One region of the Exiguobacterium sp. SL-10 genome, then DNA from elsewhere that is predicted to be linked to it. Evidence: riboswitches for the same ligand, from Rfam matches in the RefSeq annotation. Region 1 holds a riboswitch; each other region holds the start of a gene.
What was found. A riboswitch is a leader RNA that binds a small molecule or an ion and turns the genes downstream of it on or off. The one in region 1 is predicted to bind thiamine pyrophosphate.
Positions count from the first base shown of each region.

Region 1 (8,156 bases):
GAATGGCAGGCGAACACCTATCCGCGCTCAGAAGCTGAACGGAGAGCGTTAGAGGAATAGAGAGTAGGAACACGTCCGTGAGCGGGCGTGTTTTTTTCTTGACAATATGATAACGACCCGTCATTATCTAAAAAGTAATGATTACGATTTAGGAGTGGGGATAATGAAGCAAATTCCAATCACGGTGCTGTCCGGTTATTTAGGGAGCGGTAAGACGACACTATTGAACCATATATTGAACAATCGGGATGGGAAGAAGTACGCCGTCATCGTCAACGACATGAGCGAGTTGAACATCGATGAGCGATTGATCGAGCAGGGTGGATTCTCGCGGACGGACGAGAAATTGGTCGAGCTATCGAACGGTTGCATCTGTTGCACGCTCCGTGAGGACTTGCTCGAGGCGGTGCAGGAAATTACGAACGACCGTGACCTTGATGGGATTATCATCGAGTCATCAGGCATCTCAGAACCGATTCCGGTCGCTCAAACGTTTACATACGCCGATGACGTCCTCGGCATCGATTTGACGAGCCGCGTCTATATCGATGCGATGGTGACGGTCGTCGATGCGTTTCGATTCTTGAAAGATTTCAACTCGGGCGAGTCGCTCCATGAACGCAAACAGGCGATTGACGCGACAGATGTACGCGAAGTCGTCGACCTGCTCGTCGACCAAATCGAATTCGCGGACATCATCGTCTTGAACAAAGCGGACCGGGTGACCGTGACGGAACTCGACGAGATGGCCGGGCTGTTGAAGGCGCTCAATCCAACCGCCAAACTGTTGACGTCGGTCCATGCGAACGTAGAATTGACCGAGCTGTTAGACGTCAAGTTGTTCGATTTCGACCAGGCGATGCACGCCGCTGGCTGGATTCAAGAACTTGAGGCGGAAGCACACACACCGGAGACAGAGGAATACGGGATCAGCTCGTTCGTGTATCGGCGACGTCGACCGTTCCACCCGGAGCGTCTCCACGCCTGGATTGAAGCGTTCCCGGAGCAAGTCGTCCGCGCCAAAGGCTTTTTATGGATCGCTTCCCGGAACGACCTCGCTTGCCTGTTCTCACAAGCAGGTTATGCCTCGACGCTTGAACATGCTGGTCGCTGGCTCGCGACGCTTCCGGAGGAAGAGCGTCGTCTTATGTTCGCGGCAGAACCCGAGCTCGCTGCCGACTACGTCGAGCCGTACGGGGATCGCCAGACAGAACTCGTCTTGATCGGGCAGCGGATGGAGCGTTCGGTCATCGAGGCGGAATTAGATGATTGTCTGTTGACAGACGAGGAGATGACTTCTGACTGGACGACGTTGCAGGATACGCTTCCGGGAAATGGTATCGTGACTTTCACATAAACCGTTTACAAACTTGGCGTGTTCGTCTATACTTCTCGTTGCATAGACAACCGCATACATTGGACTACACTAGGGGTGCTTCGGCTGAGATGTGAGCATGGCTCCAATCCCTTATGACTCGATCCGGGTAATACCGGCGTGAGGAAGTGTGGCACTTTTTCTAATGGACTTAAATTGGACGAGTGGCCGCATTCTCATGGATGCGGCTTTTTTTGTGTAACAAACCATAGGGGGAATGAATCATGAACAAGCAATGTGGGACGAGCCCGATCGTCGGGTTCCGCTTTACGCTGAGCCCGATGACATCCGATTTCGTGAGCGTCATCAAAGGGGCATTGAAGGAGACGGATCTTCGTAACGTCTGGCGGCATACCGATGACGTTTCGACGGTCATCCGTGGCCGCAGTGAGCATGTGTTCGACGTGGCCAAGGCCGTGCTGTCACATGCGACGAAGACAGGGACCCACGTCTCGATGAGCGGGACGTTCTCGGTCGGCTGTCCAGGCGACACGGCAGGAGACAATCTTCTCGACGTGACGACAGAGCCGGTGAATGGCAAGGTGGGTTCGCAATACGTGTCTTCACAATTTGCGCTCTATCCGCTTGGTGACGCAAACTATATGGATATCATCTACGAGGAAATTGACTTTGCGAGAGAGCGAGGCGTCTTCAACGACTCGATGCACTACGCCTCAGGCATTCATGGGGACATCGAGCCGGTGTTCGCTTTCTATGAGGCGACATTCGACCGGGTTCGTGCGAAAACGAGCCATGTCGTCATGACGGTCACGTTCAGCGTGAACAGTCCGTCACACGGGGGACGCATCGATGCTTAAATCATGGAAGTTAAAAGAAATCGTCTTATTGTCGATTTTATCGGTCGTATTCGCTGTCGTCTATTTGGCGTTCGTCCATATCGGGAACCTTTGGGCCGGCTTGATCGGACCGATCGCGTACGAGTGGATCTTTGGGATTTGGTTCATCGTCTCGATTATCGCGGCCTATATCATTCGCAGACCTGGCGCCGCATTTTTGTCCGAAGTGCTTGCGGCGACGATTGAGATGATGATTGGCAACGCCATCGGACCGCGCATCATTTTAGTCGGGATCATACAAGGACTCGGGGCAGAGGCGGCGTTCGCATTGACCGGTTATAGACGCTATGACCTTTGGGTGCTCATGCTCGCTGGTTTTGGAGCGGCTGTGACAAGTTTCGCGTATACATACGTCATGGGAGGTCTTACCGCCCTCAGTCCGACATACGTGGCGACCATGTTCGCACTACGCGCGTCGAGTGGGATGCTCATTGCTGGCCTTGGAGGGAAGCTTTTAAGTGACTTGTTGCTTCGCACGGGAGCGCTTGAAGGGTATGCCCTCGCGCGTCAGGGTCGTATCCATGGTTGACGCAGAACATTTGTCGTTTCGTTATCCGGACAAAACATCCGATGTCTTGACGAATCTCACACTCCGTCTCACAAAAGGGAGAACGCTGATCACAGGGGCGAGCGGGTCAGGGAAATCGACACTGTTCTGTTTGATGAATCGTCTCTATCCAGACAATTGTGATGGAATCGTGACGGGCAGACTGCACTTGTTTGACCGCTCCTATGATACGTATGAAGCTGGCGAAGTGAATCGTCGCGTCGGAACGGTGTTTCAAGACCCGGACAGTCAGTTCGTCATGCAGACGGTCGAAGAAGAATTGATTTTCACGCTCGAAAACTTCGCCGTCGCGAGAGACGAGATGATGGATCGTGTCACCCAGATGCTAGAGGCGTTACAGTTGACGGACTATCGGCACCGTAACATCCATGACCTATCAGGAGGTGAGAAGCAACAAGTTGCCGTCGCGTGTGCGTTAATTGGCCGTCCGGAGTGGCTCCTCCTTGATGAGCCGCTCGCTCACCTTGATCCTGAGACCGCCCATTATTTCGTTCGATGGCTCGACGATATCGCGGAGACGATAAACATTGTCGTGATTGAGCATCGGCCATATATATGGGGGGACTTCTTTGACAGACAAGTGAAGCTCGTGAACGGGCGCATTGACTATGACGGGCCGTTCATCGTCCGACCAGATTATGTGTTCTCTCCGATTCGAACCGAACGTGGAAAAGAATTTTTATTTCACATACCGAAATGTGAACGAAAAACATTTAACCTAGCAGCGAGCAAAATGAAAGTCGCCAAGGGCGATCTCATTGCCGTGCTCGGTCGAAACGGCAGCGGGAAGTCGACATGGCTTCGAAGCCTCGCCCGGGAATATCATGAAGTCGGCCTCGTCCCGCAATCTCCGGCCCATCTCTTCGTTACGAGTGATGTGACACATGAACTATCATACGGTCATAATCGCCCGATTGAGGACATCTTGATGCGGCTCGGGCTCGGTTCGATGCGTGACCACCACCCACTCTCTCTGAGTCACGGTCAAAAGCGAAGGCTCGCGATCGGAGTGATGATGCTCTCGAATAAACGATTGATTGCCTTTGATGAACCGACCGCCGGTCAAGATGAGGTGTCGCTTCGTGCGCTCTATGACTTGATGGCTGAACGAGTACGCGCCGGCCAGACGGTTTTGTTTGTGACGCACGACCTCAGTTTTGCCCGAATTGCGAACACCTATTACTTGATGTGTGACGGCAACTTGAGCGGGCCATATGATCCTTCACTTTGGGATGATCCGGGATTACTAAGGTCCCACGGCTTATTGATGGAGGAATCGTGATGACGTTTCATGAAATGAACCCGACGATTAAATTTTTGACCGTGACGTGTCTCATGTTCGGTCTCGCCTTTATGTATAATCCTTGGACGCCACTTGTTGTTTTTCTCGGTACGTTGGCCCTTCAAACGCTCTTCTCTGCCGTGAGCTGGAGAAGATGGGGATTGTTCATGATTCCATTTCTATTGACCGCGCTCGGAACACTTTGGACGTCGCTCGTCTTTGGAAAGCAGACAAGTGGAGATGTCATGTTCAAGCTGTTTGGCAATGATGTGACCGACGAGAATGTGAGGTTAGCAGCGACGCTCTCCTTACGTGTGTTGGCATTCACAGCCTTGTCGCTTCTGTTCACGCTGACGACGGATCCAAAGCGGTTCGTTTACAGTTTGATGCAACAAGGGAAATTGTCACCAAAAATCGCCTACAGTGTGTTCGTCGGATTTCGTTTCTTCCCGATTTTAAAGAATGAACTGATGCAACTGTATGAGACGCATGCGTTACGTGGCGTGCGCTTAGAGACACGTCTCGATCATATTCGCCACGCCCCGAAACTAATCATTCCGCTGCTTGCCGGATCGATCCGACAAGCGGAACGAATCGCGTTCTCGATGGAGGCGCGCGGATTTACAGGGGAACCTCGAGCTACGTATGAAGTTGTCGCCGTCACGAGGAACGATTTTCTGTTGGCGTCACTGTTGTTCCTATTGTTCGGAGTAAGCACATGGGTTGGCGTACGTTAAAAACAGGACGACTCACTTGGAGTCGTCCTGTTTCGTTTCTTTCACGATTCTAAATTTCGGTTTGATCGATTCATTATTGAACGCCTCGAGCACCGTGTTCTCATTGGCCATGCGAATCTGTTGCGGCTCGCCTTTTGAAGTCGTGCCGATACAGTACATGTGCGCCTCATGGTCGGCGAAAAGCGTCTTGTATGGCGTCGCGTGGTGCATCAGGCGTCCTGGCGAGCCCCAGCCGACAATGATCATGCCGCCGCTTGCTTCGACTTCGTCGAGCGTTTCTTCGACGTAATGAAAGTTCACTTCGTCGAGTTGCGATTCGACGTAGGGAAGATTGTCATTGATGGCAAGTGTCGGGACGAGACTGATCACGCGCATCTCACGGATCGGTTGATCGAGATGGTTCCGCATGAGCATATACGCCCGTTGTGTCGTTGTACCGGACAAGAAGGCATCGCTCATTCGGGGCGAGTAGATGATGACGGCACAGATGACGCCGTCGATGACATCGGTGAATTCGTACGAGCGCAAGTAGCGTTTCGTCTTATCCTCATTGAAGACCGACTTGACGCGAATCGTCACTTCCTCGATATGGGTATTCATAAGATTTCCTCACTTTTAATCAAATAGTGCCAGGTCAGACCCAGCCTGCGAACCATTCCAAGTAGCGGATCGTGTAGCGCGCGACACGTTGAGTCACCGACGCTTTGTCGTCCGGTAAAGAAGACACATCGGTTTGATAGGATTCATAAAATGACATCACATCATTGACATATTGTTCACTGCGGTTGTACTCGAAGATGGCGTTTCGAATCGAGTCCGTCGAGTCTGCCGTCGTCCCGCCGTGCTCGCTCAAATAGTAAGCGGCTGTATGGGCCGAGTCGACGAGACTATGCGGGTCCGCCTTGCCGTCATTGTTCCCATCGCGTCCGAGACCACCGTATTGTTCGATGAGCGCGAGATCTGTCAAATCAACCTCGTCCTCAGGAACATCGCCTTTTTGATCGTCCGTGTCATATTGCCAACCGAGCCACGTCCGCGGCATGAATTGGAACGGGCCGATTGCCCCGACCGAGGAACGCATCGATGAACTGTGGGAGAAAATCGTCTCGACACGATGCACGGCGGCGAGCAGACGCCAATCGACGTCATACGTGGACGCGGCATCCTCGTAGACATCGCGATGGATGGCTGGGACCCCGTGATCCCCGTAGTAGGCCCGGTACAGGGCATTGTTCACTTTATCATGTTGACCAAACCAGCCGATTGCGCCGAGGCACAGCACGATCACAAGCATGAGACCGGTCAGTCGCAAAATCAATCGTTTCAAGATTCCGCCTCCTAGCTTTCTAGACAATACCCGAATAGTGTAGCATATAGCTAACAGGAAGGACAGGAGTGGATATAGATGCTCGAACAGGCCGTCTTTACCATCATTCTCATGTATTTGTTGATCGTTCAATTGTTCAACGCCCGGTTGATGAAGCCGATGATCGAAACGCTCGGTCGTGGACGTGTCTATGAACAGACAGTCAAGTCGTCGTGGGGGCTCAGCCTGCTTTTGCTCGCCCTCGTCTTCTTGTTTAATGTCACGCCCGAGGCGGTCGGGCTCGGATTTGCTCCGATTGAGGGCGACGTCCGGGCTTGGAAGTTCTTCTTTTTCACGACCGTGCTCATCTCCGTGCTGTTGGCATTCTATTTGCTCGTCAAAACCTCAACACATTTACGGCGGAAGTTACGACCGTATTACGATCTCGAGATTGAGCGGTTGCTCTTGCCCCGAACGAATATTGAGGCGAAGGCGTGGGGCGCGATCTCGTGGACGGCCGGTGTGACCGAGGAATTCATTTTCCGAGGTGTGTTGCTCTACACGATATCACTTTACCTCGATGTGTCTTCCCCGATGCTCGCCTTCATCGGCGGGGCCATGTTCGGATTGGCCCATGCCTATCAAGGTGTCAGAGGGATCCTCGTGACCGGGCTCGTCGGTTGGGGTCTCGGCTATCTCTATTTGACGATGGGCGTGCTATGGCCGGTGATGGTCGTCCACACTTTACTCGACCTTATCGCAGGGCCGGTTCATGTCGCCGATTCAGAAACTGACTGACGGCCGCCTCGTAGGCGGGCTGGTCTTTCAAAATACAGTTCGTGTGTTCGGCACCATGGATGAGGGCGATCTCGTTTTGCCGGTTGAGCGCATTCATCTCGACCGACATCCATGTCGGCACGAAATCATCTTTCGTTCCGTGAATAAACAACACGGGTGCATCAATCGCTGAGAGTTCGTGTTTCGGACGGACTTGATGCATCCTGAAACCGGCTCGTGTCCATAGGAAGTAGTCAATCCCCGGTAAGAGCAGGTCACCAGGCAAACGATGCAACACGTTCAACTGATGACGCATGAGCTGTCTCATATCGTCGAACGGGCATTCGGCGATCAAGAAATCGACTGTTGTCAGCGGTCCGGCCTGTAAAATCGAGGCGGCACCCATCGAGACACCGTGTAACCCGACTTCCGAGACCGTTTCGTTGGCCCGCAACCAATCGACCCAGTCCACGATGTCATGCTTCTCATGATAGCCGTAGGACGCGTAGACGCCCTCAGATTCACCGTGGGAACGTAAATCGACGGCGAGAAGATTGTAACCGAGGCGGTGGAACATCGCCAAATGCGGGGCCATGAAACTGTGAGAGGCAGTGTAACCGTGAACGAAGACAATCCATTTCGTCGAGCCTTCGTTGCGATACACACGCCCATACAGGCGGTACCCGTCTTGAGAATGGAGCGAGACGTGTTCGAACGGCACGTCATGGTAAAACGATTGATCTTCCTTCGTATAGGGGGCCAAGAGCATCTCGGGTGTCTTGCGCTTACCTCGAGTCATGCGCTTGAACGCGTAATAGCTGATGGCATAGTAACCGGTGAGTAATGTGGCAAGTCCAACTTTCCATCTTTTCTGCATTTAAACCGCTCCTTTCTCCATTATTGTACCCGAAAATGCGATAACAGTTCACTTTCCGTGTGAATTCGACAACGAGTTAGTACGGTTTAGCGTGGGATTTATCGATGATATCCTCGTTCGTTTGTTCGGTGATGTACGGGTATGATGAGTCTGAACAATCATCCAGGTGACACAGGAGGGTATGAAGCGATGGGGCGAGAGGTGATGGATCGGCTGTTACAAGCGTGCTTGACGGGACAGGTGGACTACAGGACCGCCGAAGGGGTGACCTTCTATCGAGCCCCGATGAGCAATCATCGCCAACATGCGATTGTGCTCGATGTGTTGCTCGATTGCTACGTACGAGAACCGGGGCAACCGATCGAACTGTCGGTGCC
Region 1 covers NZ_SJUP01000003.1:158,541-166,696, reverse strand. The annotation lists gene EVJ33_RS05470 (hypothetical protein) at 1-60, shown strand, start outside; gene EVJ33_RS05465 (GTP-binding protein) at 164-1,357, shown strand; TPP riboswitch at 1,419-1,519, shown strand; gene EVJ33_RS05460 (YkoF family thiamine/hydroxymethylpyrimidine-binding protein) at 1,600-2,193, shown strand; gene EVJ33_RS05455 (ECF transporter S component) at 2,186-2,761, shown strand; gene EVJ33_RS05450 (ABC transporter ATP-binding protein) at 2,754-4,082, shown strand; gene EVJ33_RS05445 (energy-coupling factor transporter transmembrane component T family protein) at 4,082-4,819, shown strand; gene EVJ33_RS05440 (DUF1643 domain-containing protein) at 4,832-5,419, opposite strand; gene EVJ33_RS05435 (lytic transglycosylase domain-containing protein) at 5,454-6,146, opposite strand; gene EVJ33_RS05430 (CPBP family intramembrane glutamic endopeptidase) at 6,225-6,923, shown strand; gene EVJ33_RS05425 (alpha/beta hydrolase) at 6,880-7,779, opposite strand; gene EVJ33_RS05420 (hypothetical protein) at 7,969-8,156, shown strand, end outside.

Region 2 (8,156 bases), on a different contig from region 1:
CCCGATTGGCTAGTTGCTGAATGGGTCGAGACGTATGGCGTCGAAGCGACCGAGGCGATGTGTAAACTGAACAATGAGCCGGCTCCGGTAACGGTGCGGGTCAATAGCCAACGTGTCACCGTTGACGAGATGATGGAACGGCTCGCCGAAGTCGATGTCGTTGCCAAACGGTCGGAACTATCAGCGGACGGTCTCGTCATCGAGTCCGGAAACGTCCACGCGACGGCGTTCATCGATATGGGCTTGTTGTCGATTCAGGACGAGAGCTCGATGATTGTCGCTGATGCGCTTCAAGCCGGGAAGACAGAACGCGTACTCGACGCGTGTGCTGCCCCTGGAGGAAAAGCGATGCATACGGCCGAACGAATGGACGGCGGAACGCTCGTCGCCCTCGACTTGCACCCGCATAAAGCGAAGTTGATTGAACGTCAAGCGAAGCGTCTGCATATCGATGGAGTGACCGCACTTGCCCTCGATGCCCGCCAGGCCGGGGACAAATTTGAACCGGAGAGCTTCGATCGGATCTTACTCGACGTCCCATGTTCGGGACTCGGTGTCATCCGTCGCAAGCCAGACATCAAATGGACAAAAGACAAATCTGCCCTTGCCGGACTGCCGAAAGTCCAACGTGAAATCATTGACGCTGTCTTGCCACTGCTTAAACGAGGTGGTACGCTAGTGTACTCGACATGTACCATCGATCCGACTGAGAATGAACAGCAGGCCGATTACATTTTGTCGAACGGATTGACGTGGGATGAGACACTCCAAGACCGTCTTCCCCAAGTATTGCGCCCGATGGTGTCATCGGACCGCGCTGAACTCAAATTACTCCCGACGTCGTTCGGAACGGACGGCTTCTATATCGCCGCATTCAAGAAAGAGGTATAAACATGAATCCAAAAGCAGTTGAAAAAAATCCATTGGTCGGTGCCAAGCCGTCCCTCTATTCCCTCACGTATTCTGAACTCGAACAGTGGCTCATCGAGGCAGGAGAAAAATCGTTCCGCGCGAAACAGTTATATGACTGGATGTACGTCAAGCGTGTGACATCGTTCGACGATATGACGAACGTCTCTAAACCGCTCCGCGAGAAATTAGACGCGTCATTTCAATTGACGACGTTAAAAGAACTCGTCCGTCAAGAGTCACAAGACGGCACAATCAAGTTCTTGTTCGAGCTCCAAGACGGGTATTCCATCGAGACGGTTCTCATGCGCCATGAGTATGGCAACTCGGTCTGTGTCACGACGCAAGTCGGCTGCCGCATCGGTTGCACGTTCTGTGCCTCGACGCTCGGCGGTTTGAAACGTAACTTAGAAGCCGGCGAAATCACGGCGCAAGTGCTCGACGTGCAACGCGCGCTCGACGCGAGCGGCGAACGAGTCGACTCTGTCGTCGTCATGGGAATCGGCGAACCGTTCGACAACTATGACGAATTGATGCGTTTCTTGCGCACGGTCAACCACGACGATGGTTTGAACATCGGTTCACGCCATATCACCGTGTCGACGAGCGGGATCGTACCGAAAATCTACAAGTTCGCCGATGAAGGGATGCGCATCAACTTCGCCATCTCACTTCACGCACCGACGACAGAAATCCGGACGCGTCTCATGCCGATCAACCGTGCTTACAACTTGGACAAGTTGATGGAAGCCGTCAACTATTACACAGAGAAAAGTGGTCGCCGCATCACGTTCGAATACGGTTTGTTCGGTGGCGTCAACGATACAGAAGAACATGCCCATCAATTGGCTGACTTGTTAAAAGGCGTCAAATGCCACGTCAACTTGATTCCAGTCAACCACGTGCTCGAGCGCGACTACGTCCGCACGCCACGTAAACAAATTTTTGCCTTTGAAAAAGTGCTCAAAGATCGAAAAGTGAACGTGACGATTCGTCGCGAGCAAGGTTCGGATATCGATGCGGCTTGTGGGCAGCTTCGAGCGAAGGAGCGCGAACAAGAAACGAGGTAATCAGGAAGATGGAATTAGCATACCGAACCGACCGCGGGCAAGTGAGGGCGCAGAACGAGGACGCCGTCTTGATTTTAGGAGACGAGCGTGCCGGGATCGCTCTCGTGGCCGACGGTATGGGAGGACATGAAGCCGGAGAGGTTGCGAGTCAGCTTGTCATCGAGCAGTTTCGCCGTGCCTTTCCGACGCTTCCTGCCTCACCGATGGAGATGGAAAATTGGTTCCGCCACAATGTGGAACTGGCCAACGAGCAAGTGCTCGACTTCTCGAAACAAGCGAATCTGCTGATGATGGGGACGACGATCGCCGGTGTCTGTTGGCACGACGAGACGATCGTCATCGTCCACGTCGGGGATAGTCGTGTGTATGCCTTGCGTGAGGATAAGCTCCAACAATTGACGGAAGACCATTCTTACGTCAACGTGTTGAAGCAACTCGGAGAATTGACCGAGGAAGAGATGCGTGTCCACCCGAAACGTAACATCATCACCCGTGCGATCGGCTCGAAGGAACATGTCGAACCCGATCTGCAAGTGTTTGCCGAACCCGAGTTTGATACGATTTTAATCTGTACGGACGGCTTGACGACTCATTTGACCGATGACGAGATCAAACAAGTTTTGGAACGTCCCGTCTCGGCGGACGTCAAGGCGGATCAATTGATCGATCAAGCCAACCGTTTGGGCGGAAGTGACAACATCACTGTTGCCCTCGTCCAGTTCACAGATAGAAAGAGAGGATGAATCCGATGCGAAGTGGAGAACGAATCAACGATCGTTATCGGATCGAACAGCAAATCGGCAACGGCGGCATGGCAAATGTCTACCGGGCTCACGATGAGATTTTAAACCGAACCGTCGCCATCAAAGTGTTGCGATCTGAATTCTCGCATAATGAACAATTTATACGCCGGTTCGAACGAGAAGCCCATGCGGCGGCGAGTCTGAACCATCCGAATATCGTCGCCATTTACGACGTCGGAGACGAACGCGACATCTATTACATCGTCATGGAACATGTCGATGGGATGACGCTAAAACAATATTTACAAGAAGAGTACATATCTGTCGACGAGGCGCTCCGCATCATGGGACAGATTTGTGATGCGATCGATCACGCCCATGCGAATCGAATCATTCACCGGGACATCAAACCACAAAACATGATGATCGATCAAAGCGGCAACGTCAAAGTGACGGACTTTGGAATTGCGGTGGCCATGTCTAACGCTACGTTGACCCACACGATGTCGGTGCTCGGGTCGGTCCACTACTTTTCTCCAGAGCAAGCACGCGGAAAGTTCGCCGATGAGAAGTCAGATATTTATTCGCTCGGCGCCGTACTCTATGAACTCGTGACCGGTCGGGTACCGTTCATCGGCGAGACGCCGGTCGCTGTCGCGCTGCAACATCTGCAAGATGATCCGATTCGACCGATGGATTTGAACCCGAACATCCCGCAAGCGCTCGAGAACTGTATCATGCAGGCACTCGCGAAGTCACCGGGCGCACGTCACGCCTCGGTCGCCGCATTCAAGAAGGATTGCATGACAGCACTCGATCCGGAACGTGCGAATGAACCGAAGCGATCGAATGCGGAGCAAGATGCGTTTGATCAGACGCTTGTCATGGCGCCTGTCGTGCCGGATGAGCCGAACGCAAATGAGGCGCCGGAACAACCGGTCGCAACAAGTGAACCCGTGAAAGACAAACCGAAACGGAAAAAGAAGTGGTGGCTCTGGATCCTACTCGCTCTCCTGTTGATCGGTGGCGGAATCGGGGCGTATGTCATCGCCGATGAGATGTCCCGTGCCGTCGTCCCAGATGTCGTCGGAATGACGAGCGACGAGGCGACGACTGAGCTTGAGACGGCCGGTTTTGTCGTCGAGGCGACCGAACGGGCGAGTGATAACATTGCCGCCGGGGACGTCATCTCTCAGACTCCGCAAGCCGGTCGGAAGCCGAAACGCGGGACGACCGTGATGATTGTCGTCTCGGCCGGAAAAGAGACGGTCGAGATGCCAGACGTGGAAGGATTGTCCCAGTCGGCGGCCGAACGGACGCTCAAAGACCTAGATTTCACGGACATTGAGATTCAGTCGGAGGCGTCCGAGACGGTCGATAGTGGAGATGTCATCTCCCAATCGATCGCCCCAGGTAATGAAGTCGTTCCGTCTGAAGAGACGGTGACGCTCGTCGTCTCGACGGGCAGCAATAAAGTCGAACTCGCCAACTTGGCGGGCTATACGTTCGAGGAAGCGACGACGTATGCTGAGCAAAATAGCTTGAAAATCGTCAAACGTGACGAGTATTCAACGAGCGTTCCTGCGAATCAAATCATCCGTCAACTCCCGACGGCCGGTACGGCAGTCGATCCGGGGACGGAACTGACCGTCATCGTGTCACAAGGGGTCGAACCGACCGACGTCTCGATCGAGCGGGAAGTCAACGTCGAGATCGAACCGCCGCCCGAAGGGGAAGAGGCTGAAGCGCTCGAAGTCGTCATTCGGACGGTCGATGCCCGTGGCGAAGTCGAAGTGTTGCGTGATAAGATAACAGAGACGACGACATACTCGTACACACTCGTCATCGCACCGGACGAAGTCGGAACCGCGACGATTGAAGTCGATGGGGAAGTCGTACGGACGGATACGGTGACGTACGCACAAGCAAAAGATGCACAATGAAGAGGTGGCGCGCGCGTCGCCTCTTTTTCTAAGGAGGGAATGGAATGAAAGGTACGATCATTCGATTACAAGGCGGATTTTATGACGTCATGACAGAAGAAAAACAAGAGATTCGCTGTCGCGCCCGCGGCAATTTCCGCAACCGGAACATCTCGCCTGTCGTAGGTGATGATGTCGACATTCAAGACCAAGAGGACGGCACCGGTTATATACTGGCCGTCGATGAGCGGTCGAACCATCTCGTCCGCCCGCCAATCGCCAATATCGATCAAGCGTTTTTACTGTTTTCCGTGAAAGAGCCGGCGTTCTCATTCCATCTGCTTGACCGTTTCCTCGTCTTGATCGAGTCGAAGCAAGTCCATCCGATCATCGTCTTGACGAAGATGGACTTGTTGACGGAATCAGAACGGAAGCCGATTCACGAAGCAGCGACCTTATACCGCTCCATCGGCTATGAGGTCATCGAGACGTCGACCGAGGATGGGTCGGGGATTGAACAAATCCGTGGTTCGTTCAAAGACAAGACGAGCGTATTCGCTGGACAGACGGGCGTCGGGAAAAGTTCGCTCTTGAATGCGGTCGCGCCTGAGCTTGAACTTGCGACCGGGAAGATTTCGAAGTCGCTCGGCCGAGGGAAGCACACGACGCGTCACGTCACACTCATCACACTCGCTGACGGACTCGTCGCTGACACGCCTGGTTTCTCGAGCCTCGAGTTCCCGGTCGAACTCGAAGTCGAGGAGATGCGGTGGTGTTTCCCTGAGTTTGTCGAGCGGCATGATGACTGCAAATTCCGCGGCTGTGCCCATTTGAACGAGCCGGGCTGTGCCGTCAAAGCGGCTGTCGAAGCTGGAGAAATCGCTTCCACCCGTTATGAGAATTATGTTACGTTTATGGCAGAGTTAAACGATAGACAACGGAGGTACTGACATGATTAAAATTGCACCATCGATTTTAGCGGCGGACTTCGCCAATCTAGAATCAGAAGTGAAGGCGGTCCAAGAGGCCGGAGCGGATTATATCCATTTTGATGTCATGGATGGACAGTTTGTCCCGAACATCTCCATCGGGCTACCGGTGCTCGCGAGTTTACGAAAAAAATCGGACATGGTACTTGATGTCCATCTGATGATCGATCAGCCGGAGCGGTTCGTCGAAGATTTCATCAAAGCCGGGGCGGATATCGTCACGGTTCACGTCGAAGCGACGAATCACTTGCATCGCGTCTTGCAACAAATCAAAGCGGCTGGCGCCAAGTGTGGCGTCGTCTTGAATCCGCATACGCCACTCTCGTCGATTGAACACGTGCTCGGTGACGTCGATATGGTGCTCCTTATGACGGTGAACCCTGGCTTTGGGGGCCAGAAGTTCATCGAATCGGTCGTCCCGAAAATTGCGGCGCTGAATGAGATGCGCCAAGCCCGTCGTCTCGACTTTGAAATTGAGATTGACGGCGGCGTGAACGCGGACACGGCAAAACTATGCATCGATGCCGGGGCTGACGTGCTCGTGGCCGGGTCGGCCATCTATAATGAGCCGAGTTACAAAGAAGCCATCGATAGCATTCGCAACGCATCTCGTGTATAATCGACCATAGAACAACAAATATTGTCGCAAGGGGTGTCACATTCTGTGGCTGAGAGGCATCACGCTAACCCTTTGAACCTGTTCCGTTCACACGGACGTAGGGATGTGGCGAAAATGCACGTTGCTACACGATAGCAGCATGGCGTTTACGTCATGCTGCTTTTTGTCGTTCACTCATATAAGGAGGGAATAAAATGAAACAACGTTTAAAATTACAGGCGCTCATCGAAATTTCGCTGTTCGCCGCACTCGGTTTGATTTTTGATTTACTCATCCCGTTCCGGATGCCGCAGGGCGGATCAATCAGTCTGGCGATGTTGCCGATCTTTGTGATGGCGTACCGCCACGGCTTAAAAGGCGGACTTGCGACGGGGGCGCTCGTCGGGACGCTTCAATTGATGTTTGGGGCCTACATCTTCACACCTGTCCAATTCCTGCTCGATTATACGTTTGCTTACGGTGTCGTCGGTATGGCTGGACTATTCGCCGGACAAGTGAAACGAGCCGCTAAGGACGAGGCAAAAAAGACACTCATCATCTATTTGGTGCTCGGGGCGCTCCTCGGCTCACTGCTACGCTACGGTGCCCACGTCGTATCGGGGATTGTCTTCTTCGCTGAGTACGCGGAAGGACCGGTCGTGGCTTACTCATTCGCCTATAATATGACGTATATGCTCCCGTCATTCCTCGTGTCGGCCGTCGTTCTTGTCCTCTTGTTTGTCTCGGCACCACGTTTTGCGACACTCGCGACCCGGGACGTCCGCTAATGCGCGTCTTGATCGTAGCGGCGAGCCCGGAATCGATCCCGAGCCTCCCGATTGATGTCGATTATGTCATTGGCGTCGATGGGGGTTATGAGACGCTATTAGACCGTGGGCTGAATCCGGACCTCGTCGTCGGCGATTTTGATTCCTTCACGGGCGAAGTGCCGATCGACGCTGTCCGTTATCCGTCTGAAAAAGATGTGACCGACCTTGAAATCGCGCTTGAGGCGGCCCGGAGCCATGGGGCGACGGAGATGCTCGTCTACGGCGCTCTCGGTGGACGGCTCGATATGACGCTCAGCAACATCGGTTTGCTCGAGGCGTATCCCGAGATGCGTCTCATCTCAGCAGGGCAAATGGTGCGACTCGCGGGGACGGGGCTCTATGGACTCCCGCGCCAAGACGATCACTATTTGTCGCTCGTACCGTGGAAGCGGGCGAACGTCACCATCCGTGGCGTCAAATATCCGCTCGACCATCACGAGATCGTGAGCCATGAGGCGCTCACGATCTCGAACGAGTGGGCCGACGAATCAGCGGACTTGATTGTGCACGAAGGCATGGTGCTTGTGCTGTATGTCAAAAAATGAACACAAAAAAATCCCATCGGCGAATGCCGCTGGGATTTATTTCGTTCGTGTATAAAAATTATACGCGTTCAACGAGACCTGATTTAAGAGCGCGAGCTGAAACCCAAACTCGTTTAGGTTTACCGTCAACGAGAATACGAACTTTTTGTACGTTTACACCCCAAGTGCGTTTTGTCTTGTTGAGTGCGTGCGAACGGTTGTTACCTGATTTAGGTGATTTACCTGTTACGTAGCATTTACGTGCCATGCGTTTCCCCTCCTTTTTTATGTGGGTTCGTCCTAATAGACACTCGTTTATATTAGCACGGGTTTTTTCACGATGCAACTAGAAAATCATAGGATGACAAGAAAAAAACTTGACATTACTGGAAAGGATTTTAATAATGAATGAGGGTTACGGCTACAATTGACCGAGTTTATGGAGCAGGTTCTTTTAATAACTAGGTACTTATTGTAGAATGTAGTGAAGGAATCATTCCGAATAAAGGAGGCTACTCCATATGGCAATTGAAATGAAGACAACATATGGCAATATTGACATCACGAACGA
Region 2 covers NZ_SJUP01000001.1:327,751-335,906, forward strand. The annotation lists gene rsmB (16S rRNA (cytosine(967)-C(5))-methyltransferase RsmB) at 1-891, shown strand, start outside; gene rlmN (dual-specificity RNA methyltransferase RlmN) at 894-1,979, shown strand; gene EVJ33_RS01640 (Stp1/IreP family PP2C-type Ser/Thr phosphatase) at 1,988-2,722, shown strand; gene pknB (Stk1 family PASTA domain-containing Ser/Thr kinase) at 2,728-4,665, shown strand; gene rsgA (ribosome small subunit-dependent GTPase A) at 4,710-5,594, shown strand; gene rpe (ribulose-phosphate 3-epimerase) at 5,596-6,252, shown strand; TPP riboswitch at 6,272-6,373, shown strand; gene thiT (energy-coupled thiamine transporter ThiT) at 6,447-7,019, shown strand; gene EVJ33_RS01665 (thiamine diphosphokinase) at 7,019-7,606, shown strand; gene rpmB (50S ribosomal protein L28) at 7,665-7,853, opposite strand; gene EVJ33_RS01675 (Asp23/Gls24 family envelope stress response protein) at 8,107-8,156, shown strand, end outside.
Region 2: it holds a riboswitch for thiamine pyrophosphate, as region 1 does, so the genes downstream of both, thiT (energy-coupled thiamine transporter ThiT) here and EVJ33_RS05460 (YkoF family thiamine/hydroxymethylpyrimidine-binding protein) in region 1, are expected to answer to the same signal.

Region 3 (8,156 bases), on a different contig from region 1:
TAAATCCATCTTTATATTTTCTATATCGGTCGAAACGATTCCTTTCTCGAGTTCACGGACAATTCCATACAAAAAGCGAGTGGACCAAGTCCACTCGCTGTCGTCATCTCGTTTATAATGTGTCTTTGATTGACGTGTCGCCTTTGACGAGATCAATTGCTTTATTTTTCGCGTTGTCGTGCCCAATCACGTGAGCGAGGAACGCTGCGACGTCCGCACGTGGGACTTCGCCCGTGTCGACGTCCCCCACCTTCACGTTGTCGGTACCTGCGTCATCGGTGAGAGCACCTGGGCGGACAATCGTATACGTGAGCCCGCTCTCCTCAAGCAGACGATCGGCATGGTGTTTCGCGACGTAATATGGCTTCATCTCTTCCGGCCACGCCGAACGATCTTCCGCCTTCAAAGCGCTCACCATGACGAACTGTTTAACGTTCCCATTCGCCTGAGCCGCCTCGATACTTTTTGCCGCACCGTCAAGGTCGATCAAGAGCGTCTTGTCAGCCCCGGTACTGCCACCCGAACCGGCTGCGAAGACGACCACGTCCATGCCAGACATCGCCTGTTCAAGTGACGAGACGTCGCCTTCTAAGTCGCCTAACACGGCTTGGTAACCTTTTGACTTGAAGTCATCAAGTTGCTCTTGTTTGCGAACCATCGCCGTGACTTGATGTTTCCCTTCCTCGTGCAATCGTTCCATAAGTTGTTTCCCAATTTGTCCATTTGCGCCTATAACAAATACGTTCATCTGTCTTCCTCCTCGATTTGAATTCAGAGACAAGCGAAACGCCGTGTGGCTAAAGCCACATCCGGTGCAGAAGCGATGGACGAGATGACGGCAACGCCGTCCGCCCCGTCTTTCCGAATTAGCGGGACGTGTTCCGGTAAAATGCCACCAATCCCCACGATTGGCAGCTCGCGATACGTGTCTCGAACTTGACGGATGAGCACTGTACCATTGACTGCCCCGGCATCTTCTTTCGAATGTGTCGGGTAAACCGGTCCGATGCCTACGTAATCCGCATATTCAATCGCCGCAGCCACTTCTTCGATCGTATGAACCGAGACGCCGAGCCATTTGCCCGGGCCAATCCGTTCCCGAACGCGTGCAGCCTCGGCATCGTCTTGCCCGATATGCACGCCATCCGCATCAATGCGTTCTGCCAAGGCGACATCGTCATTGATGATGAACGGGACGTCGTACGAACGACAAAGCGTCTGCAGCGCTCTCGCCATCGTTTCTTTTTTATCCCCATACAGTGCCTCTTTACCTTTTTCACGAAATTGAAAACATGTCACGCCACATTGGAGTGCCGTTTCGACCGTCTGAAGTAAATCTTTTGTATTCGGTGTCCCACAAACAAAGTAGAGACGCAACTGTTCAGCGATGGTTCGTCGTGATGGATTCAATCGTCACATCCTCCTCTCCATACATCGCATATGCCCAATGGTTGGTCGGCCCATGCCCGGCGCCGATGTCGAGTCCGTGAGAGATGGCGCTTTGGATAAAGCGCTTGGCGGTCACCGTCGCTTCCAAGATGGAATACCCTTTGGCAAGTTCCGCCGTGAGTGCGGCTGAAAACGTACAACCGGTGCCGTGCGTATCGTTCGTCTGGATGCGCGGAGTCGACAATATGAACGCCCCCGAATCCGTCATGACTAAGTCTTCCGCAGATTCACCTTCCATGTGACCACCCTTTAAAACGACAGCGCGCACGCCGTACGTTAACATTCGCTCCGCTGCCTCAAGACGGTCTTCAAAAGTCCGAATCCTCATCCCGGTCAACACTTCCGCTTCTGGCACGTTCGGTGTGACAACGGTCGCGAGCGGCAAAAGAGACGTCTTGAGCGCCTCGACCGCAGAATCTTGAAGGAGCGAGGCCCCTCCTTTCGCAATCATGACCGGGTCGACGACGAGCCGGTTCAACGCGTGACGACGCACCCCGGCAGCGACTACCTCGATACGCGCCGCATCGAACAACATCCCGGTCTTGCACGCCGCAATCGTAAAGTCTGAACCGATTGCATCGAGTTGTTGCGTGACAAGTTCCGGAGATATCGCCTCGACTCCGTGCACTCCGCATGTGTTTTGTGCCGTGACCGCCGTCAAGACGCTCGTTCCGAACACCTCAAGCTCTTGGAACGTTTTCAAATCGGCTTGGATTCCTGCACCACCGCCTGAATCCGAACCGGCAATCGTCAATACTTGGGGCCGCATCATGACACCACCTCGATTCGATCACTCGGCAACTCGACGGCTGTCATCTTGCCGAGTTCGTTCAAGAAATGAACGGGGAAGTCGCCCGGTCCGTCAGCCAAAGCGGTCGCTAGTTCGCCGCACCGGGCATAGCCGGCGAGTGCTGTCGCCGTAGCCGTGACCGCATCACGTTCGACCGCGAGAAACGCACCGACGACGGCACTCAGTAAGCAACCGGTCCCTGTCGTCCGGGCCATCGCTTCGGTGCCGCCTTTGATTTCAATCGTCACGTCCTCGTCGCTGACGACGTCCGTCTCTCCGGTCACGGCAATGACACAGTTGTAGCGCCGGGCCGCCTCACGCGCGATTTGATTCAAATCGTCCCGTGTCTCGCCCGCATCCACGCCGCGTGATGCCGCGTCGAGACCAATCAATGTCGCGATTTCCCCGGCATTCCCACGAATGACCGTCACGCGGACTTGTTGCAGAATCGCCTTGGCAACGTCGCGTCGGAATGAGGTTGCCCCGACCCCGACCGGATCAAAGACGACCGGGCGACCCGCTTGATTCGCCGCCTGACCGGCTCGAATCATCGTACGTTCCGTCATCGCATCGAGTGTGCCGATATTGAGCACGAGCGCATCGCTCACAGATGCCATCTCGGCCACTTCTTCGACAGCAGACGCCATGACCGGGGCCGCTCCGATGGCGAGCAACCCGTTCGCCGAAAAATTGGCGACGACGATATTCGTGATATTGTGGATGAGTGGTCTTTGGGCTCTAACTTTGTCCCACAAGTCGCGTTTCATCGTCTCACCCCCGTTGGCAATGTCCATGACTCGAGCGTCCACGCCATCTCCCAAAAGGCGTGCTCATAATAGCAGCTCTTCAAGAACAGTTGCTGATACCGGAATCGTTCTTCCGCGGTCGCTTGCCCGGCGAGCACGTCGAGCCGCTCAATCTGCTCTTCGACGAGGTCGCGGAACCATTCCGACCCGTACGTCGCAATCCACGTCGCATAAATCGGGTGATCCGGGGTCGCGTCTTTCATGCGTTCGCCAATCTCGTAATACACCCAATAACACGGCAAAATTGACGCCAGTACATCACCGAGCGTCGGACCGGCTTGTTGCATATGGAGCGCATAAGCGTAAGCTGTCGGGGCTGGTTCGAACGTCGCCCATTCCGCCTCCGTAACGTCGAGCAACGTGAAGAACTCACGATGCAGCGCATGTTCCGCTTCGATGGTATGAAGCGCGTGTGTTAAAAAGCGGCTCGCCACTTCCATGTTGGGGGCGAGTGTCGCCCCTTTCGCCTGCACTTTTGAGAACTGGTTCAAATAGTATGAGTCTTGCATGACGTAATGCCGAAATTTCGCCTCATCAAGTTCACCCGTTCCGAGTTCGCGGACGAACGGGTGATCAAAACTGGCTTGAAACAAAGCATCTGCCTCTTGTCGAAGATGTGCGGTGAATGTCATTCATGTCTCCTCCTTTGTGATTAAAAAAGACGCCGCCTCCCATAACGGAAGCGGCGTCGGATTTACACAAAGTGTACGAGAACAATCGGTTCGCCCACTTCCCTACGCTAGCGTGAACTAGATCAGGTTCAAAGGGTCTGGACCTCGTCCATCTCAGCCGCGTCACGCGACTCCCCTAGTGGTAAACATTATGAAATTCGGTCGTCTACGACCACATCATATCAGTCTTTCCCTTTACTGAAAACCCTTTAACGCGAAAAGCGCCGGTTCAACAACGTTCCCATTTGCGAGAACCGCTCGGTGCCGAGCTTACGCCGATTCGACGCAGCGAACACATAATAATCGACTTTCCCCATGTAATAGATTAAACGCAGTCCGGCCAAGAAGAACGTGATGGTCGTGCTGACGGCAAAGCCGACGCCGTACCAATCGATGCCGCGCGGCAAGAGCAAGAGCGTGAACAACGCGTTCAGCGTGAAGAAGGACAGCGTGATGAACAACGCCCCGCGCCGATCCTCGAAATAGAGTAGTAACAGGGTCAAAATAAGGATCATCGCGTTCGCGAACGCCGCGAGCGTCGTCATCCGAAAGATTTGCCCGATCTCGTCCGGCACACCGATCCAGCCGACGAACATGCCTGCCATGAGGATGGCGAACAGCGTCACGACGCCTTGGCTGCGCGCGAGTCGAATCAACTCATTCTTTAACACGGACGTCATCGTCTGTTTCGCTTTCTCGATTTGATGGAGCGCTCCGCCGTAGTTAATCAATCCATAAAACGTACGATAGCGCTCATAAAATCTTGTCTCGACGGCGACGACGAACAACAACTGCGTCGGGATAATGGTCAAATACGACCAAAAAATGGCCGTGTCGTAATACGGGTTGAACAAGAACGAGTCCGCGATGATGATACGCCCTTCCCCGAACCAGATGATAAAGTTCGTGACCCAAATCCCGAGCACGTACAACACGCCGATGGCGAACAGGTCCGGATAGCGGTCGAAGTACTTAAAGTACGAGAACTCTTTCACAGCATAGCGGAGCGGGAACGTCCGGAGCATCGCGAAGAACAACCCGAACAACGTCACAATCATCCCGGCCGTGAAACCGAGCAACAGCTCGAGACTAGACGGATCGGTCATGAGGCGACTAATCGCATAGACGCTCCCGACCGAGATGAGGCCACCGAGTAGGAAACTATAGGCCACCGCTTGATAATACTTCGCGGCACTTAGAAACAAGAACATGACCCAGATGACGTTGATCGTCATGAACAAGACGAACAGCGTCAATTTGTATAAGAAATCGAGCGGAGACAATAACCAAAAGATGCTGTACAGGATCGTTGCTGCGAGAATCGTCACTTTGAGCATCCCGGTGAACACCGGGAAAATCTCGTGCACCTTCTTTTCGTAAAACAAGTCCGCCACGTATCGTGTGACGACAAGCTGTTGGAAGCTGAACAAAATTTGCGAGAAGATGAACGCATACGAGACCGAGATCATGAAAAGCGTCCGCTCGGCGAGTGACAACGTCGGCATTTGGAACGCCAGCCATTGAATCGTGCCGACGACCAAAATCACGATCAACCACGGTCCGGATGTGACGAGGCCTGAGAACGTGTACGCCTTCAGCCGGGACGAGTAGTAGTCTTCTTGAAACAACTTCTGTAACTTAAACCCGATGCCCGCCATACTGTTCCCTCCTCGTTTCATAGATGGCCTTGTAGCGGTCCACAACTTGTTGGAGACGATAATATTGGCGGACCCGCTCCCGTCCGTTCTTTCCAAACCGCATCCGTTCTTTCGGATAATCCATCATCCACTCGACCTTGTCCGCGACCGCTTCCGGATGAACCGGTGGCACAATGAACCCTGCTGGCCCGAACGGATCGTCTTCTCGGCCGTACAGGAGCTCGGAACAAGCCCCGACATCGGTCGCGACCCAAGGAATGCCTGCAGCCATCCCCTCAAGAATCGCGAGCGGTTGACCTTCCGAGATGCTCGTCAACAGCAATAAATCGAACTTCGGCAAATAGGCTTGGACGTCGACTTTTCCGGCGAGTTCGACATAATCGGTCAGCCCGCTCTGTTCGATGAGCAGACGGCACTCTTCCGCATATTCCTCATCTTCATCGAGCGGACCCATAATCGTCAGCTTGAAAAGTCGATTCCGCTCCTGCAAAATCTTGGCGGCATAAATCATCGTCTTCAAGTCTTTGATCGGGACTAAGCGGACGATGGCCCCGATTTGAAAGAGATCGTGTTCGGGACGATTAACCGTCGCTTGAATTTGACGGTCGGCGATGCCGTTAGCGATAATTTTCGTCTTCTCGCTCGGGGCGCCGATCCATTCTTGATATTCACGATTCCGTTCGAACAACGTGATGATTTCGTCGGCCGCATTGTATGCTTCGCGCGACAAGTGGTGAAAGAAACGGACCCACCTCGGCTTATACGGTGCCGGAATCCAATACGACTGCAAAATCTCCTCTTCCCGCTCGCGCGAATAAATACCATGTTCAGTCAAGATGAACGGGATCCCTTGCGTCTCTTTCATGTACGAGGCGACCACGCCAGCATATCCCGTGGATACAGCGTGCACGAGGTCGACTTTCGGGAGCGGTTGATGAAGTACCCGCAAAATCGGGGTGTACATGCTTTGCCACATCCAAAAATAGTCGATGAACGAGCCCCCGTTCATTTCTTCGGAATAGGCCGATTTGACATTTTTCCAAAAAAACTCACTTGCGAAAAACGCCTGACTCGAGGGCACTTCTTTTCCGAGCAGGCGGAGTGCTTGCCGGTTCGGGCTCTTCAACATGAGCCAATCGGATACTTTCTGTTCTTCTTCGGCGTCCCACTTCAACCGCCCCTTCGCCCGCTCGCCCACGTCATTCAAATACAAATGGGTGATTCCTGAGACGTTGGGCGGCAATGCATATTTCATCTCTTCTAGACGCTTTTCGGTCGGTTGAATCGAGATGATTTCAAACGACACCTCGGGCATCGCCTCGATCAACGTCTGCGTCCAACTCGAGACGCCACCGCTCACATACGGATAACTCCCCTCTAAGACAAGTCCGATTTTCATTGCACTTCCCCCTTGATGGCGATTTCAGCATTCGCCGACGTCAGTTTGACGAGATAGAGCGGACGATCGGCGTCCCACTGTTCGACCGTTCCGAAGTCAAACTCCCCTGTCTCGAGTGACTGGCCTGGTTTGAGACGGATCGTGAAATGGGATGGGTTGACGAGTCCTTCCCCAGCTAAATAGACGGTCGACTCATCGAATGTGACGTTTAAATCAGCTTGTTGGTAGGTGATCATCTTTTCGGTCGCGTAGTGTTGCGTGTACGCTTCAAGATGTGGATATTGATCCTTCACGTCGTGGACGATTTTACGCAGACTCGCGAACATCGTATCCCAGTCCCGACCGAAGGCCCGGTCTGGATCGATGACATCATCCGGGTGAATGAAGTGGGAAAACACACCGAAATTGGCGATTGCATCGACCATTTGGAAAATCGATCCTCGTTCTTCCCCGTAATCGCTCGTCACGCGAGGGAAATGGTACAAGTTCGGATGCGTCGCATCAAATTCGAACTCTTGGACGAAGTCCCCGCTCTCTTGCTCTCCCGTATAGAGCGAGGCGATTGTGCGAAGTTCTGGCAGCGCCTCAGCGATCGCATCGACCCCTGTCCGGTTGAGCGCGTTCGACGGCGGGACGTATGACTTGAGCGTCTCGTCCGGGAAATAATTTGCAAACACGGATTCGGCTTGAAGTAACGACCGTTTCATCTCATCCTTATCCTTCCAAGGAATATACCCATACGTTGGATCGATCGGTTCATCGGCGGTGACGAGCGACTGGTGGTTATAACCATGGAGTCCAATCTCCCCACCGTGGGCAATCAATTTTCGACCGAAGTAGAGCATCGGGAACTCGCCACGTTTAATCAACTGTTCGTCGACGAGCTCCATCTCTTCTTCATACGTCCCGATCATCGCCCCCGTGTAAATCAAATCATCGTCTTCCGCCAAATCAACCATGTCTTCCCACCAATCCTCGGCGAAGAAATCTTTGACCGATTTATCGAGGGGGGTCGCAGAGACGTCTTTCATCTTCCCATCCATGACTGGTGCCGGGAAATCGTCGATGTACATGAGTTTGACGGCTGCTTGTGCCGTGACGAACGCCGGCGGCATCGTACCGAGCGTCTGGACGAACAACCCGCGGACCATCTTTTGATCGGTGATCGTCGTGTTCCAATAGAGGACATTCCCGTCTCCGACACCGTATTCCCAAAGAATCGGAAATCCTTCGGCTGACAACATGACGTTGGCATCGTCTGCAATCGAAAAATCGACGACGCTATGGACAAAGAGATCATCTGGCGGGTTCAAGTCGACATACCCGGGGAAAATCGTCTCTTCAAAATTCAAGCCATACACATCGGGCACAAAGTCACCAATC
Region 3 covers NZ_SJUP01000005.1:149,147-157,302, forward strand. The annotation lists gene EVJ33_RS07815 (SDR family oxidoreductase) at 113-748, opposite strand; gene thiE (thiamine phosphate synthase) at 772-1,410, opposite strand; gene thiD (bifunctional hydroxymethylpyrimidine kinase/phosphomethylpyrimidine kinase) at 1,382-2,218, opposite strand; gene thiM (hydroxyethylthiazole kinase) at 2,218-3,033, opposite strand; gene tenA (thiaminase II) at 3,003-3,677, opposite strand; TPP riboswitch at 3,760-3,864, opposite strand; gene pelG (exopolysaccharide Pel transporter PelG) at 3,926-5,374, opposite strand; gene pelF (GT4 family glycosyltransferase PelF) at 5,355-6,773, opposite strand; gene EVJ33_RS07850 (DUF2194 domain-containing protein) at 6,770-8,156, opposite strand, start outside.
Region 3: it holds a riboswitch for thiamine pyrophosphate, as region 1 does, so the genes downstream of both, tenA (thiaminase II) here and EVJ33_RS05460 (YkoF family thiamine/hydroxymethylpyrimidine-binding protein) in region 1, are expected to answer to the same signal.

Region 4 (8,156 bases), on a different contig from region 1:
ATGTATATTGCGGCTTCAGCGATCATCTTGACGTTGCCGGGTGACGCGATTCAAAACATCGTCTTTCTGTACATCGTCTTGATGTTGATGTACTTGAACCGCCATCTTGTGTTATACGGTAGCGTTCTCGCTCTAATCGTATCAGTCGTAGCTGTAGGCCTGGGCCGATTTTCATTTACAACGCCAGTTGACCTCGTCATTTGGTTCACGGTGCTCACGATGGCGTTGTTTGGCGCATACTTTGTCTCATTTTTTGGCGGAAAGTTATTGCATGAGACGTTCACACAACAAGAGAAAGCAGAACAACATGCGAGTGAAGTGGAACTCACGATGGCGAAGACGACAGCGAGTGCGACTACACTCCACGGGGCTGTATTCACGATGAGTGATTCCGTCGACTCTGTCACACATGCCTCAGAACAAGTGACCACACAAATCGGTTTGATGACGAACCGGACGTCTGAACAAGCAGGGTTGATTCAAAACGTAGCATCACAAATCCAGTCAACGGTTCAAGCGTTTGAACGCATGCAACAGCAACTTCAAGAGACAACTTCCCAAGTGAACGGTGTCTTACAAGATGCCCAAGTTTCACATGATAATATGGATTCGACGGAACGATCGCTTGCTGAACTGAATGTAAGTATCGGCGAAGTGAATCAAGCGTTTAAAGGATTGACAGAAAGATTTCAAGAAGTACGAAGTATCACCGGTACGATTCAGCAAATTTCGTCTCAAACGAACCTGCTGTCGCTCAACGCATCGATTGAGGCGGCACGAGCAGGTGAACACGGGAAAGGGTTTGCCGTCGTCGCGACCGAGATTCGAAATTTGTCGGCCCAAACCGCGCAAGCTTCGGCTCAAATCAATGACATCATCCAGCTTGTCATGCAAGAAGTACAAGTGACAGAACGGGCGATCGATGGCAGCACAGAGCGTTTATCGGCACAAGAAGAACAAGTCCGTAAGAGTGGGACATCGATTCTTTCGATGATCCAGACGACAGGTACGGTCGCTGGGACAGTAGATGAAACATCGACACAGCTTCAAGTCGTCGCTTCACAACTGAACAAAGTCCATCAAGTGACCGGCCAAATGTCGGCGTTGATGAATGCGCTTGAAGTGAACAGTCAAGATGTTCATGTGTTGACGATGTCGCAACAAGAGGCATTGCTCTCATTAAAACATCAAATTGAAGAATTGAACGAGATTGCGAACGAACTCGTCTAAACGATGGATACGCCTTTACAAATAGGCGTGTCCATTTGCGTATACATCTCTTCTAAAACGGGAAAAGTCTTGCGTCAGTCAGAACATGAGGAGGAACAAGCTATGGAAATTGTCATCACTGCTGTCTTAAAGGCACATCCGGGGAAAGAAGACGAGTTACGGCAAGCGCTCGATGAAGTCATTCCCCCATCGAGAGAAGAGGAAGGGTGCTTGACGTATGTACTCCATGAGTCAATCGATGCACCAGGTACGTTCGTGTTCTATGAAAAATACGAAGACGAGACGGCACTCGACCATCATATCAACTCCCCACACTATCAAGCATACCGAAAGGCAGCCGAGACACTGCTCGCTGTCCGTGATGTGTATCGTCTGCGTGAAGTCTGAAAGGAGTCAATTCGATGATCACCCAATCGATTATCCCGTGTATTTGGTTCGAAGGCGACGTCGAGGAAATTGCGGAGTGGTACGCGTCGACGTTTCCTGATTCATTTGTCGACTATACGACGAAACTTGCAGATACGCCGTCGGGTGAAACGACGATTGTGACCGTCTCGCTGTCGGGGCAGTTCTTTCAACTGCTCGGCGCTGGTCAGCTGAAAGAACGTAACCCATCCATTTCCTATATGATCACGTTCCCGACGTCGGAAGAAGTGGAGACGCTTTGGAACAAACTTGTGGACGGGGCAGACGTGCTCATGCCGCTCGATACGTATGATTTCAGCGAGCGCTATGGCTGGTTGACAGACAAACACGGTGTCTCCTGGCAAATCATGCATAGTGGCGGGATGGATATCCAGACGGTGACCCCGTGCTTTTTGTTCGTCGGGGACGTGTTCGGGCGCGCCGAAGCGGCGATGAACGATTGGATTTCCATTTTTCCCGATTCATACGTGCTCGAAGATCATATGGTCCGTTACGAAGCGACAGACGGTCCGGAGTTGGAAGGAAAGCTCAATTACGCTCGCTTCGTCTTGTCCGGACGCGAGTTTGTCGCCATGGATAGCGCGGAACATCATCAATTCGCCTTCAATGAGATGCAATCGCTCATTGCATTTTGTGAGTCGCAAGATGAAATTGATGAGTATTGGGCCAAGCTGTCGGCCGTTCCGGAAGCGGAACAGTGCGGGTGGCTCCAGGACCGTTATGGCGTCTCCTGGCAAATCGTGCCGTGGGAGATGGAAGAGATGTTGACGACCGGTACAAAGGAGCAGTTGGCGCGAGTGACCGAGGCATTCTTGCCGATGAAAAAGATCGATATCGCCGCGTTACGAAACGTCTACTGACAAAAAACAAGCCGTCCCGATTACTTCGGAGCGGCTTGTTTGTCGTTTTGTTGGAAGTTGGACAGTGCGTCCTTCTCGATGATCGTATCGGATAAACGGAGCTGTTCGACGGCCTCGTCAATATACGGTTCGCATGCTTGAAGCGGCAAGTCATCGCCGGTCTCGACCGAATAACACATACCGCTGCCGACCGACTCCGTCAAATCCGGTACGAAATAGAGGTCTTCGTAGCGGAATGAGCCGTTTCGGAACACGGTCAAATTCGGATCATCGTCGAGGAGTGAACTTCCGAGCATATAGGTCGGTGTCATCCCGAGCAAATCGAGGATGGTCGGGGCCAGGTCGACTTGACCGCCGTTCGCCTCCACTGTCTGCCCTTGTTCGAGCCCAGACGGTTTAACGAATAACGGGACGGAGCGATCGAGCTGAAACAAGTCGACCGTGGAGTCGGCGTCCGCTTTCACGACCATCTCGTCTCCTGCCATGGTAAGGCCGCTATCGTGATCACCGTAAAAGACGACCAAGGCGTCATCCCATATTCCGTTGGCTTTCAGTCGTTCGACCATGAGACCGACGGCGGCATCGGTGTAGTGGACGGTGTGGTAATAGCCTTGTAGGAGCGGATCGTCATATCCCGATAGATCCAACCGTTTCTCTTCGTCCGGAATCTCATACGGTGTGTGGCTCGTCAATGCGACCATGAACGAATAGAACGGTTCGTCCAACGTGTCCAAGTGGTCGACCGACGTCGTCAGAAACTCTTTGTCGCCGACAGCCATGCCGATGACAGGCTCGGACGGATAATCGTCTTGATGGAAAAAGTGGTTGTAGCCGATTTGCTCATAGAAATTAGAGCGATTCCAAAACTCCTTGTCGAACGCATGCATCGCGGCCGTGTCATAGCCGGCTCGTTTTAACTGTGCAGGCAAGGCATCAAACATGTTCGTCGCATACTGCGTATACACGGATCCAGATTTGACGGGATAAAGCGAGGCGTTGACGGTAAACTCCGCATCGGACGTACGTCCTTCATGCGTCTGATGGTAAAAATTCGGGAAGTACAGCATCTCATCGCGAAGCGCGTTCAAATGCGGTGTCAGCTCTTGACCGTTGACCGTCTGGCCAATCACGGACGTTTGGAACGACTCGAGCTGGACGACGATGACGTTCGTATCGGCTGTGGCCTCAACCGGTTTGGTCGCGAACGCTTCAATTTGGTCGCGCTCGCGTTCCGTGAGATTGTCACCGAAATCAAAGGCATCCTGAATACCGCGAAATGCATCGAGCCCGTGATAACCCCAAAACCCGAGCTGATAATACTCGCGCATGTTCGAGATTGGAGTTTGCCGATTGTCTGTGTCCGCGTAATAAACGGCAGTCGGGACGGTAAAGACGAGGAGGCCGATGAGAAAACCAGTTACTGCCAAGCGACGACCAAGACGTTTCGACTCCGTGACCGGGTGTCGCTTCATATAGACGAGGACAGCCGCATAGACGAGCAAATCCGTGAACAAGAGGAAGTCGGGTGCTTGAATCAGCGTCAAAAAGCCGCCACCGACGTCTCCCATCTGGCCGATGTCCGAGAGCAAGGCAGCCGACAACAAGTTGCCGAAATAGCGGTAGTACCAGACGTCCGAGATGAGGAGCGTGCTGTGCAAAAATAAAGACGCGAACAAAATCCAGCGACGTGTTTGCGGTTTGACGAGTAGCGCCCAACTCGTCATCATCAAGATGGTCGCGAGGTTGATGAATAGAAAACTGACATCGAACGCGCTCGCGGTCAATAGGCTGAAGAGGAACAGCTTGGCGAGGGAGAGCGATAAGTAACTCCAATAATCGAGATATTTCATAAAAGGCCTCCAAACGGTACGGACAAAGTGTATTCTCTGTCATGTACCTGTTCGAAGGCGGCAAAAAACATGAGGGTGTGCGATTTTGAAAATAAAAAAGCGAGGCAGCGCCTCATTTGATTAAAAATGTGTCCCGCAGCTCGATGATTGTGCCTTCCGGGGCTTTCAGTTTACTTAAATGGCCATCGACGACGAAGTAGATGTTCCCGCCGTGCTTCGGTAAGAACGTCACACCAAGGTCCTCGAGGCGCTGTACTTCCGCTTCGAGGTCATCGACGTAAAGCGCGAAGTGGACTGGACCAGCCGCGTGTTTCGAGTATGGTGACAACGTCTCGTCGACTTTGGCCGTTTGGAGCTCGATATAAAAGTCGCCGAGTTTGAGCCAGCTGTTGAACGCGCGCGTATGAAAGTCGGGCGACTCCTGAACGAGTTCGAAGCCGAGTGCTTCATAAAATTGTTTCGACGCCTCATAGTCGGGCGTCTGGATGCAGAGATGGTGGATTTGTTTCATCGTGTCACTCCTTTGTTTCATTTTATCGAATCGACGTTCTAAACGGAACACCGGTTCAACTTACACCATCACTAGCGTATTGAGTAGTAAGAAAAGCAGGAAAATGGATCCTGAAAATATTAATACGCCCAATAATATGTTCCCTTTTTCGTCTTTAAATTTTTTGATATAAAAAATGGAAAAAATAAGTAGTACAGCCAACAGAATGGTCAAAGAAAGAAAGAGCAATGTAATCGAGTAATTCGATATGATTCCAAAATTGAAAAAGAATTCAGATATGAAAATGAATAGAAAAACTAAAGTCCCTACTAACAATGAGTAAAAATAAAGATTGCGATTAATGTCCATAACTAAACACTCCTTCTTCACTAGAGTTATAAAACTATAACGTCACGTCAAACAGAGACAGCCGTCATAAGTCGGCCGTCCCTGTTTTTTTGGTCGTTGTGTGTTGGACAGCGTTGCCCGCCCTGAAAAAGAGGACGATCGCGGCCACCCCGAAAATCGAGATGAACACGTTTTGTAGCAGCACATCGATGAACATCGGCTCGATGGAAAACGTGCCCGTCGCAATTTGAGCATTCCAGCGGGTGAACGTGGCGATGCGTTCAAGCGTATACAAGAGACCGGACATGAATAGGCAAGCGGTGGCAGCCAGTAATAGCGTCAATCGATTCAAGAAATGACCTCCTTGGATGTGCTATCCTGATTTTACCATTTTCTTTAGCGGGGGGAACTCCTATTTATCGTTTCACCGTGAGCGGCCGCAATTGCTTGACCCGAGTCAAGACGATCCAGCCGAGCACGGCTCCGGTCACACTTGAGGCGAGGAAAGCCGGGAAGAAGAACAGCGCGCCGAATTCGCTCCCCATCAACACCTTGGCGTACGGGACGGCGATGAGCGAGGCGATGAGGCCGGTCCCGATGACTTCACCGAATGCGGCGAACATGACTCGATTCGTTTTCATGAAAAATAAGCCGGCCAGAAGCGCTCCAATCATACCGCCAGGGAACGCCAAGAGAGACCCGGTCCCGGTCATGACACGGACGAGTCCGGTCACGAACGCGACAAGAACGGCGCCGATCGGCCCGACGGTGACGGCGGCGATGACGTTCACCATATGTTGAATCGGATAGGCACGGGCGACACCGGTCGGAATCGAGATGAACAGGGAACCGATGACGGCGATGGCGATGAGCATCGCCATCCAAGTGAGTTGTTGAATACGCATAGATAGTCTCCTTTCAAAATGAAAACGCCACTTCTCCAAGTGGAGAAGTGGCGTGGAAAGACAGACGAATCCCACACCACTTCCCTACGCTGGTATGAGCCAGATCAGGTTCGAAGGGTCCGGCGCGTGCCGTCTCAGCCCGAAGGCTCCCCTAGTGGTCGTTTATTAACATGAGTATAGCATACCGTCATTTGATGCGGTCGAGCTTTCGCGGTCGGAACGTGACATAGATGATGCCGACGAACAGGCCGTACAGCAAAAGGGAGAAGACGAGATTGATCAACCATGGCAGTGTCCCCATGAACACGGCGACGGAAGCGTTTTGAAACCAGACGAGCGAGAGCGACAGCCCGACAAAGCTGAGAACGAGCGTTATCCAAAAGCCGACATCCCGGCGCTTGAACAGACGCCAAACGAGCAGCCCGATGATGAGACTGACGACGGCGGTCGCCCCTAAATACATATATAAGATGGCATCGACCGGGTATGAGTAATACACAACGTCCATATCGTTTCCTCCTAGAATCAATAAATGAAAGAGAGCGTGCCTGATATGAGACACGCAGTCCGATGGTGTGACTGAGTGTCCCGTGAGTCATTCATACTTCTCGAGTAAGTTTTCATAATCCGTCTCGCTCCAAAACAGTGGGGCAATCGACTCTGGCCCTTTGAAAATCTCCCCGTCTTGGTCGTAGACGATGGCGTAGCCGTCCTCGACTTCAAAGACAATCAGGTCGGCTTTCACTTCCTTGACTCCGTTTCCAGCGATGATGACGTTCTCGAGCGGGTCGCGTGCGACTTGCACGCCCCATTCGTCGAGCTCGACGATGAGCGCGGACGTGTAGGCGTGGCGGTTATAGAGCGCCTGGAACTCGTCTTCGGTCAGGACGACGTCCGTCGGTGGGGCACTCGTTCCATATTTCCGTTTCTCAATCTCTTCGACGAATTGAAGGAACGACGCTTCTTGCCAAAACAGCGGGGCGATCGACTCGGGACCATTAGCGATATCTCCGTTCTCGCTCTCATAGACGGTGGCGTACGTGCCGTCATCGAGTTTGAATGGATGAATGTCGGCGTATGTATGATGGATGCCATCGCCGGCGATGACGACGTGCTCGAACGTCTCGCGGAACGGGGTGAGTCCATCGTTCTCGAGTGCCTGCAAGAGTGGCGGGACTTTTTCATATTGGTCGAAGACGTCTTTAAAGTCTTCTCGCGTCCAAGCGGTGATGTCTTCGGGCGACGGCTCATTTGTGTCGGCCGGGACGATGGGTTGCTCAACTGGATCGGTGCAGCCGGTCAGCAAAAACAGACTGAACCCGAGCAAGACTAGGCGTTTCATCAATCCAACCTCCTAAAAAAGTTACAGTTTTTTCCTATTACCAATAAGCGTAGCATGTATGCCGGCTATTGAGAACCCGGGTACTTTCTCGCTCAGGGTTGCCGCTTCAAGTAACGGTCGAGTGCCGCGTGAAAGCGTTGTTGTTGCGCCAACGGGATATCATGATTGGAGGCTGGACCATATCGAATCAGATGATAAAGCGAGGCGTCGATATCCGTCAGCTCGATGCGTTCGAACCAGTCGACGACCGTCTCATTCGTCCGAAGCTTTAGCTCAGGGGCGAGCGACGCGTTGAACGTGATCAGCCAATCCCTCAGTTCGATATTCGTGAGCATCGGGAACGTCTGTGCCTTAATCGATGTGTCCGCGTTGAGCGACAGTGGCGCAAAGGCATTCTGTCTACTAGAGAACGTGAATCCTTTTCCCCGTTGACGACGCAGCCATCTACGCACGCCATAGACGGTCAACCCGACAGCAGCGAGGAGAGCGAACAACGTGCCGAGTCCGCCGGGGTCATTGCCATTCCCGCGACCGAACTTGAATTTGAGCATCTTTTCCTTCGGGCGAGGGTCTCCCTCAAATTTGGGCCCTGTCGTTTTCCCCATATCGATGCCGCCTGTTTGCCGCTTATCCTCTTCTTCTCTGTTCACTTCCGTCACGTTAATTGGAGCAGGTGTATTGATCGTTTGAAACCAACTGAACGTC
Region 4 covers NZ_SJUP01000005.1:192,592-200,747, reverse strand. The annotation lists gene EVJ33_RS08125 (methyl-accepting chemotaxis protein) at 1-1,230, shown strand, start outside; gene EVJ33_RS08120 (putative quinol monooxygenase) at 1,333-1,617, shown strand; gene EVJ33_RS08115 (VOC family protein) at 1,632-2,516, shown strand; gene EVJ33_RS08110 (LTA synthase family protein) at 2,537-4,366, opposite strand; gene EVJ33_RS08105 (VOC family protein) at 4,479-4,877, opposite strand; gene EVJ33_RS08100 (hypothetical protein) at 5,290-5,556, opposite strand; gene thiW (energy coupling factor transporter S component ThiW) at 5,621-6,109, opposite strand; TPP riboswitch at 6,174-6,272, opposite strand; gene EVJ33_RS08090 (hypothetical protein) at 6,297-6,617, opposite strand; gene EVJ33_RS08085 (hypothetical protein) at 6,705-7,451, opposite strand; gene EVJ33_RS08080 (hypothetical protein) at 7,544-8,156, opposite strand, start outside.
Region 4: it holds a riboswitch for thiamine pyrophosphate, as region 1 does, so the genes downstream of both, thiW (energy coupling factor transporter S component ThiW) here and EVJ33_RS05460 (YkoF family thiamine/hydroxymethylpyrimidine-binding protein) in region 1, are expected to answer to the same signal.